Regions from separate parts of the Shewanella sp. SM87 genome, predicted to be linked through region 3. Evidence: predicted binding sites of a transcription regulator. Region 3 holds the regulator's gene; each other region holds the start of a gene.
What was found. The regulator FliA, encoded in region 3, starts transcription of late flagellar genes. The targets are predictions, from matches to a motif close to CTAAAGNTNNNNNNNNNNNNGCCGATA.
Positions count from the first base shown of each region.

Region 1: L5M11_RS15345 (DUF5610 domain-containing protein) is a predicted target of FliA. The motif match lies at 1,277-1,303, and genes of this name have one in related genera.
Region 2: L5M11_RS09540 (VC2046/SO_2500 family protein) is a predicted target of FliA. The motif match lies at 1,379-1,405, and genes of this name have one in related genera.

Region 1 is NZ_JAKKSC010000019.1:27,593-30,711, forward strand. It holds gene L5M11_RS15335 (FMN-binding glutamate synthase family protein) at 1-481, opposite strand, end outside; gene L5M11_RS15340 (histidine phosphatase family protein) at 493-1,110, opposite strand; gene L5M11_RS15345 (DUF5610 domain-containing protein) at 1,337-1,963, shown strand; gene L5M11_RS15350 (ferredoxin--NADP reductase) at 2,088-2,837, shown strand; gene L5M11_RS15355 (glutathione S-transferase N-terminal domain-containing protein) at 2,930-3,119, shown strand, end outside.
Region 2 is NZ_JAKKSC010000009.1:121,661-124,779, reverse strand. It holds gene L5M11_RS09550 (putative bifunctional diguanylate cyclase/phosphodiesterase) at 1-115, opposite strand, end outside; gene L5M11_RS09545 (DUF406 family protein) at 360-647, opposite strand; gene L5M11_RS09540 (VC2046/SO_2500 family protein) at 856-1,344, opposite strand; tRNA gene L5M11_RS09535 (tRNA-Tyr) at 1,470-1,554, shown strand; tRNA gene L5M11_RS09530 (tRNA-Tyr) at 1,626-1,710, shown strand; tRNA gene L5M11_RS09525 (tRNA-Tyr) at 1,853-1,937, shown strand; gene L5M11_RS09520 (PLP-dependent cysteine synthase family protein) at 2,169-3,119, shown strand, end outside.
Region 3 is NZ_JAKKSC010000001.1:170,639-173,757, forward strand. It holds gene L5M11_RS00780 (protein phosphatase CheZ) at 1-371, opposite strand, end outside; gene cheY (chemotaxis response regulator CheY) at 385-768, opposite strand; gene L5M11_RS00790 (RNA polymerase sigma factor FliA) at 816-1,529, opposite strand; gene L5M11_RS00795 (MinD/ParA family protein) at 1,522-2,403, opposite strand; gene flhF (flagellar biosynthesis protein FlhF) at 2,408-3,119, opposite strand, start outside.

The sequences.
Region 1 (3,119 bases), on a different contig from region 3:
GGCGCGATAGAGCCCCAAAGCTCATGGCTGAAATATGACAAATGGCTTGAGTCGTATAGGGTTGGCGGCAATTGGTGCCAATTGTCAGTGGATGAATGGGTGTGATCTCTTCATCTTGGGTTGGGAAGGCGGTATTCATAAACATAACAGTACCGGCAGTATCCAAGGGGCGAGTCGAACCAAAGGCGATAGTTCTATCGACATTTTTAGCGGCGCGGTACACCCAGCTGCGTTCAGCACGGTTGAAGGGCAGTTCTTCTCTGTCTTGGGCGAAAAAGTATTGTCTGAAAAACTCACCTTGTTTTTCAAACAAATATCGAAAGCGACCAATCACGGGATAGTTATGTCTTACCGCTTGTTTGGTCTGCATTTTATCTGCGATATACATGTAAATAACCGCGAGTACTGCGAGTCCTATTACAATCAAAAACAGCCCTGAAAATAGATCGAGTCCCCACATAAACCAATTGAGTTCACTCATGTTATTTATCCTTATTCTTGTCCGTAACGGGTGGCGATCAAGCTCGCAGGTTGGTCATCATTAAGAGAGAGTAAAAACAGCTGGCTATAGTCATCTTCACTGATCGCTTGGATCTCAGGTCCACCAAGGGCTTTAATGATCTGTCGGACAGTATTTGAATGCCCAACGATGAGTGTATTGCCCTTTACAGCATGCACTTGTTCAACAATGTGTTGGATATGTCCTTCGATAGGTTTGGCAGCTTCTACTATCGTCACAGGTAAATGGCGATCCTCGGCGATGGGCGCGAGTGTTTGCTGGGTTCTTAGGTATTGAGTCGCAATAAGTTGCGACAGCGGCGTGCGGCTCAAGGCAGTGATCAGTGATGCTGCGCGTATTTCTCCCTTGGGTGATAACTGCGGGTTATTGGCTGGCGTGTCGGCTTTCTCGGCATGTCTGACTAAAATAATTAGTCTACTTTCAGCATGAGCTTGGCTAATGGGAGCAAAGCCGAGGCAAGTGAATATGACGAGGCTTGTTAGCAGGCTAAAGCGTTTTATATTGATACCCAGATTATGCTTAAAATAGTGCTTAAGGATTAGTGTAAACCCGTGAAAGCGGAAATGACTCAAACTGCGGCCTGCTGCCATGGTGTAACATCCTTTTCTATTGGCTTATGTCTAAGCTCAGCGATAGTAATGATCTGCATTGCGGTGGGTTGGCGCTTTATGCACCTTATTAAAGAATGAACCCACTTAATTTATGTGGGCCTTATCATGGCCTTGTGGTCAGATGGTACTTCAATTCTAAAAATTACTAAAGCTGGTTAAATTTTGGTCGATAATTAAGTCGACCCGAATTGAATGGATAGTCATCATGGAAATCAATAAACCCCCTCAAGTGCAAAGTACCCCTTTGCCACAGAAAAAATATGCTGAAAACGCGGCGTCTAAGGGCACCGAAGTGAGTGATTCGAAGGACGCGAAAGCCACAGAAGTAACCTCGAAGCAAACTGCGCAGCAAACGAGCAAGCAGCTGATGAATCAAGCGATTTTATCGGCACAGCAAGATGTGAATATCAAGTCAGGCGATCAGTCTATGGCCTTGCTTTATCGCGCAGCGATAGAGTCGATTAATAAAGAGTTAGCGCCCACTATGGGCGAGAACGCGATTCAGACGGCTTATGATAATGGCGTAGATACTTCTCCAGAAGCGACTGCAGATCGTATCGTGAGTTTTGCGACGCAGTTTTTTAGCATTCACCAACAACAAAATTCGGGTATGAGTCTAAGTGATCAACTCGATAGCTTTATGGGGATTATTGGCGGTGCCATTGACAATGGCTTTAAAGAGGCTAAAGATATTCTGTCCGGCCTTAAAGTATTGCAGGGTGATATTGCCGATGGTGTCGATAAAACCTACAGCTTAGTGCAAGAGGGGCTGCAAGCCTTTAGAGATAGCTTTAACAAGAAGACTGATGAGACAGTATCGAGTCCGAGTTAATACCTCAGTATTTTCAGTTCTATATTCAGCGTTATAGTCATAAGCCCCTTATATAAGGGGTTTTTGTTGTGCAGAAAAAAGTCTATGCTGGAAGCCTATTTAACGTTTCGCTTGAGGGCAAGTTATGTGGATTAGGGGACAAGTGATAGAACGTATTGATTGGAGTGATAAGTTATTCTCATTGCGCATTGCTGCCGAGTTAGCTCCATTTATTCCTGGTCAGTTTATCAAGTTAAGTCAAATGCAAGATGATAAGCGTGTGGCTAGAGCCTACTCCTTAGTAAATTCTCCCGATAAACCCTATGCCGAGGTGCTCGCCGTTGCAGTAGAGGATGGCCTGTTATCGCCTCAATTACACAACCTTGCAATAGGCGATGAAATTGAAATTACCTCAACCGCGACCGGTTTTATGACCTTAGCTGAAATTCCTAAGGGTGAACTCCAAGGGAAGCATTTGTGGTTTTTAGCCACAGGAACAGCAGTAGGGCCATTTTTGTCTATGCTCGACACCGATGAACCTTGGGAGCGTTTTGAAAAAGTCGTGCTTGTGTATGGCGTGCGCGAAGCACAGGATTTGGCATATCTTGATAAGCTGCGTAATTTAGAACGCAAATACCCTGAACAATTTACATTAGTCTTGAGTGTGACCCGTAAACCCTTTGCCGATGCTTTGCAGTGTCGCATTCCCGAGGGGATAGTCTCGGGTGAAATCGAAAAAAAGGCAGGATTAACCTTAAACGCAGCTGACTCTCAAGTTATGATCTGCGGCAATCCGGGTATGATTAATGGTGCGCAAGCCGCTTTACTCGATAAAGGGTTAGTGAAGAATTTACGCCGTGCTCCTGGGCAAATTACCGTTGAAAAATACTGGTAATCTCAATTTTACATAGAAGGCGAGAGTAAACTTGTTGCCGTTCTTGCCCCTAAAAAGCCATAGCGTTTAATGCAAACAAAAGGAAATTTTTGATGAAGTTGTTAAGTTCTCAAGCTTCGCCCTATGCCCGTTGTGTAAGAGCCTTAATCCAGTATCTAGGGATTAACAATATTGAAGAGCAGTTAGTTAATCCCTTTGAAAACAGCGCAGAATTACTCGATGCTAACCCGTTAGGACAGATCCCGTGTCTTATTACCAACGATGGTGTTGCACTATTCGATA
Region 2 (3,119 bases), on a different contig from region 3:
AATTCTGGCACAACAACTCTGTGGTTAACTCTGCCGTCTTTGTGAAATCGCCCTGCTGTTTTGCAGTTGACTGTACCAAAGACTCCAATAAATGCTGATGCTGACGTCGCTTCACGCTGGTTCCCTACAAAACTTCGTGTTGGGCTAAAGGTCTTTGCTGTTAGCAAACTTACCTCAAAATGTGGAATTAAGCTGATTGAATTATTCTTATTTGGAGGCAGATTACACTAACTGTTGTAAGCACAGCAACATGTGGCACAATTTATTACAATTTGGTTAACAATAGCAGCATTTTTAGGCAATTAGCGCGATTTCCGGATATCCATAACCGACTAAAAACTAAAGTGCTGCTTTAAAAATTACAGGCCGTTTTCCAATTGAAAAATCATTTTTTCCGCGCTGACATTGAAGGTCAGCAGTAAGTCGACGCCTTCAGTCTTAGTCACAAATTCAGTTTGCACTTCAGCAAATCGAGTTTGAGCGCGTGTTGCCATGCTTTCGGCATCCGCTTGAGCGCTATCGCCAACAAAATTTAACGTCAATAACGTATCGTGTTCATCAATAACGGCGCCGATATCGACAAAGCTGCCGCAATCGGTGCAAGTGTCATTCACTGTCGGGCTCTGTGCTTCTATTATGCCTTTCATCTGTATTCCTTAATGTATAGAGCGACTGATTAACGGCATCACTAAAATATGCTCGTTAAATTTTTAACGCGGTAAATTTTAACTCGATAGGTTAATACGAATTATAGGTAATTAAGCTTCAAGATAACTGGCTTTAGCTCACGCTTATTTATCGAAATGGATCAGATTGACCCGATGGGTATTGAAGATCGCTTGCGGGAAGACAGGCTTAGGCTGAAGCGAGCAAAGGTACAAGATTACGTTGGATTGCCAATTGATCAGCAAAGTGCATGATCTCGACTTTGGGTGCGGTTAATTGGCCCCTTTGCCTCAGCTGAGTGACATGGTCACAGTTACTTAACGCTTCTGCCATTGCGACTGACTCGCCGCCACGGATGACTAAGGCTTCCGGTCGCAATGCTTGTTGTAATTGAAACGCACGTGGACCTTGAGCCATAAAAATACTGCTGTTATCAACCACTGGTTCAGCAGACGATAAATCCGCCATTAAACTTTGCTGCGGTGGTAATTCGAACTGACGCTGTAATTTTTGCGCCATATCGAGTTCATTTTGCCATTGGAATTGTGCCATGTCCCGTGCGTCAACCGACAGTAACGACAGCAACAGGGCGAATTCGCCCCGTCTGTCGTTTTCTATCGCCGCGTTTAAGCGGGTGCCAATTTGGGCTTCGTTGACTAAAGGAACATCAATTTGCATAAAAAAACATCGTCAAAACAATTCGTTGTTAGTTAATCGACCATTTGATACATAACTTTAGGAATATTTTTAAATTGGGTATTTACATGGAAAAGGTTTCTGACTACTATGGCGGCCGCAATTGAGGAGGGGTTCCCGAGTGGCCAAAGGGATCAGACTGTAAATCTGACGGCTCAGCCTTCGAAGGTTCGAATCCTTCTCCCTCCACCATTTGCACTGCAAGTTTTATCGTGTTGTTCGAAAATGATGTAGAGTTTTACAAAAGCGTTAAAGGTATTCGTGGAGGGGTTCCCGAGTGGCCAAAGGGATCAGACTGTAAATCTGACGGCTCAGCCTTCGAAGGTTCGAATCCTTCTCCCTCCACCATCTTTATCTCTAACGCAGAGAATCATTTTCAAAAACTAAACATGGCCAATGTTTAGTTTTGTCTTGATAAACAAGTCCGTTATTGATGATGTTTTGAAAGACAATTTTAAAAGTCAGTTGTAAAGCTAAAAAGAAAGTTTGTGGAGGGGTTCCCGAGTGGCCAAAGGGATCAGACTGTAAATCTGACGGCTCAGCCTTCGAAGGTTCAAATCCTTCTCCCTCCACCATTTCTTTCACTCTCGCATATCCTTCTTGTTCCACTTCCGCATAGTCTTTTTCAACTTAATCTGACTGTTCCAGCTTAATCTAATTAAATTCTTGGCATTTCTATATTAAGTAAACCTCTTGGTGAGCGACATTTGTTTTTGATTTCAATTACGTCGTGCTCTACTTTAAGCGAATGACTTCAAGCTCATCCAATAAAACCGCTTTGCCCGTCCCTGTGATATGCTCTGTAAATGATCCCTTTCGATGTGACTACTATGATTTCTAACACGATTCAACCACCAATGGATTCTCACAGCGCTCACAGACTCTGCCCAACATGGGAAGCCCACGCAATAGGCAAGATTGAAGCGGATTTTCAGCGCAGCGCCGATACCCACTTGATTAAGCTTGAATTACCTATGCTCGATGGCATAGATATTTATCTTAAAGATGAAAGTACCCACCCGACAGGGAGTTTGAAGCATCGCCTCGCCCGCTCACTCTTCCTCTATGCCCTGTGTAACGGCTGGATTAAGCAAGGCACGCCAATTATCGAATCCTCATCGGGCAGTACGGCGATTTCTGAAGCCTACTTTGCCCGCTTACTCGGTTTACCTTTTATTGCCGTGATGCCCAAAAGCACAGCTAAAAAGAAGATTGAGCAGATCACTTTCTATGGCGGCCAATGTCATTTTGTCGATCATTCCAGTGAGATTTACGCAGAATCGGCGCGCCTTGCCGCAGAGCTCGGCGGCCATTATATGGATCAATTCACCTACGCCGAGCGTGCAACCGACTGGCGCGGTAATAACAATATCGCTAACTCGATTTTCAATCAGATGGAGCGCGAGCCACACACTATCCCGCGGTGGATAGTGATGAGCCCAGGCACTGGCGGCACATCGGCGACCATAGGCCGCTACATTCGCTATCAGAGGTTGGCAACACAACTTTGCGTAGTCGACCCGCAAAACTCCGTTTTTTTTGATTTCTATCAGAGCGGCGATGCCAGCTTAACCTGTTGCAATGGCAGTAAGATTGAAGGCATAGGTCGACCGAGAGTCGAGCCATCGTTTATTCCTGGAGTTGTCGATACTATGCTGCAAATTCCCGACGCCGCATCGGTGGCGACGATTCATTGGTTAGAACAATTAATTGGCCGCAAAACCGGCGCATCCACAGGAACCAACCTGTACGGCGCA
Region 3 (3,119 bases):
CTGTCCCAAGATGGCATGACATTTTGAATATTTACAGTCACGGCATTGGCCAAAGGTAAACATTCTTCAACCGCATCCATGGTTTTATTTGCAGCTTGTTCGGTCATGTCAATAACGTAATTTAAACGTTGCTTGGCATCGGGGATCTCTGTATTGGCTAATTCAGCAAGACGATTATCAACTTGAAAATCCATCAGCGCACTATGAAGTTGCCGAGTTAATTTACCTACTTCTTCGAATAATTCTCGTTGCAGTGGAGCAGCAAGCTCCCGAAATAAATCATCTGCCTGACTTTGCTCACCTGCACTTAATAATTCAACTAAATGCTGAGCTTGCTCGAGCGTGATGAGCCCTGATGTTTGTGACTTCATAGCTCATCCTTGCTCAAGCGAGTCGTTCGAATATTTTATCTAACTTCTCTTTCAGCGTTGCAGCGGTAAAAGGCTTAACCACATAACCATTCACTCCCGCTTGAGCGGCAGCAATAATCTGTTCACGTTTTGCTTCAGCAGTCACCATTAATACGGGTAAATGCTTTAGCGAATCATCAGCGCGAATTGCTTTTAACAGATCGATTCCTTGCATACCAGGCATATTCCAATCTGTAACAACAAAATCAAAATCCCCCTTTTGCAACATCGGCAGGGCTGTTGAGCCATCGTCTGCTTCTTGGGTGTTATTAAACCCCAAGTCTCGCAACAAGTTCTTGATGATACGCCTCATTGTCGAAAAATCGTCAACAATGAGAATCTTCATATTCTTGTCCAAGGTTTCCTCCGGTGAGCTGACATTCTATGCTCGATTAATAATTATACTTATGTCCAGTGCTTGAGTTTAGCTTTCAATCGCAACATTGCCTGACTTAATATCTGGCTAACCCGCGATTCACTGACTTCAAGAATGGCGCCAATCTCTTTTAAATTCAATGCTTCATCGTAGTACAGGGATAACACTAATGCATCTCTTTCAGGCAATAATTTAATTGCATCAACCAGAGCAGAATGAAATTGGTTCTCAGCTAATGCTTCAAATGAATCATCATCGGACCGATCACTCACTGTAAGTATATCCTGAGATACGCCTAAATCTTCTATCCCTATGATTTTTCCGACAGAAACATCGTTAAGAATATGATGGTACTCATCGAGCGTCATATCAAGTTTTTCTGCAATTTCTGTGTCGCGTGCATCACGGCCCAGTTCTTGCTCTAACTCATCAATAGCGTGTGCAACCTTACGATTGTTACGATGAACGGAACGAGGGACCCAGTCGCCACGACGAATTTCATCTAACATGGCTCCACGTATGCGTATGCCGGCGAAGGTTTCAAATTTCGCCCCCTTGCCACCATCAAACTTGGATGATGCTTCTAGTAACCCCATCATCCCAGCTTGGAGTAAATCATCTAACTGCACAGATGCAGGTAGTCTGGCGAGTAAATGATGCGCAATTCTTTTAACCAACGGAGCATACTGTTCAACGATCGACGATTTATTGTCTAAACAAGTATACGCAGCGGCTTTATTCACTCGTTTTTTCCTCTTGAAAATCTGGTCGTTGTACTAAACGCTCAACGAAAAACTCCAAATGCCCACCAGGTTGCTGCGGCACAGGCCAGCTCAAAATTTTATTTGCCAATCCTTGATACGCAATCGCCGCTGGTGATTTAGGATAAGCTTCAATCACCAATTTTTGTTTACGAACTGATTTACGTAAGTTTTCGTCAAATGGAATCGTGGCGACTAATTCAAGTGCAACATCTAAAAATCTGTCGGTCACTTTACTGAGTTTAGCAAATAATTCCATACCTTCGCGTAAACTACGCACCATATTGGCAACTATTTTAAAACGGAACACGCCATGCTCACGGCTGAGAATTTTAATCAGGGCGTAGGCATCGGTAATCGAAGTGGGTTCATCACAAACAACGACTAGCACATCCTGCGAAGCACGTGAGAAACTGAGCACCATATCTGAGATCCCAGCCGCTGTATCTACGACTAGAATATCAAACTGAGTCCGCATCTCACTAAATGCACGGATTAATCCAGCATGTTGCGCCGGGCTTAATTCCACCATCCCCTGTGTTCCTGAGGTGGCTGGTACTATGCCTATCCCCTTTGGACCACGAACGATAATATCGTCAAGCTCTGCATCACCAGAGAGAACATGAGAGAGGTTACGCTCGGCACGAATACCCAGCATGACGTCGACGTTTGCTAAGCCAAGGTCAGCGTCAAGTACCAAGACACGCTTGCCTTTTTCGGCTAATGCCACAGCAGTATTAATAGAAACGCTGGTTTTACCCACGCCTCCTTTGCCACCAGTGACCGCGATTACTTTCACTTTTTCGTTATAGGGTTGATTCATCATACGTAAACCACTTGCTTGATCCAGGGTCATAAATCTACTCAAATGCACAGGCCATATTATCTGACCACGCTGTGTCTTGTAATGATTGTTGTTCTGTACTATCTAACGCTGCGAGTGCCTGCTGGGCTAAATCTAGGGTATCCGCAACTTTCATATCTTCAGGAACTCTTTGTCCATCAGTAATATAACTTAATGGTAATCCGTTTTGGATCAACACACTTAATGCCCCTGCTAACGACACAGATTCATCGAGTTTTGTGAGAACGACACCAGATAGGGGAATGCGTTTAAAATGATTGACTGCATCTTGCAGCACACGGCGCTGCCCTGTCGCAGACAGTACCAGATAACTGCGGATAGGTATCCTGCTATTTGCAGTTAAATTATCAAGTTGCTGGTAAAGGCGCATATCTCGCTGTCCCATGCCAGCCGTATCTATCAATACTAGCTTGCGATTCCTAAACTGATAGAGAATTTGCTCTAATTCATTTAGATCATGAGCTTGCTTTACTGGGCAGCCCATTATTTTGCCATAAGTTGCTAATTGCTCATAGGCTCCGATGCGATAATGATCTGTGGTAATTAAAGCAACATGTTCAGCACCATGATGTGCCGCAAAACGGGCAGCAAGTTTAGCTAATGACGTTGTTTTACCAACGCCAGTAGGACCAACTAATGCAACCACCCCGCCCTGCTTAACAATGTCATCGCCCTGATTATCAAGCATATTAGCGAGACTTTGTGGT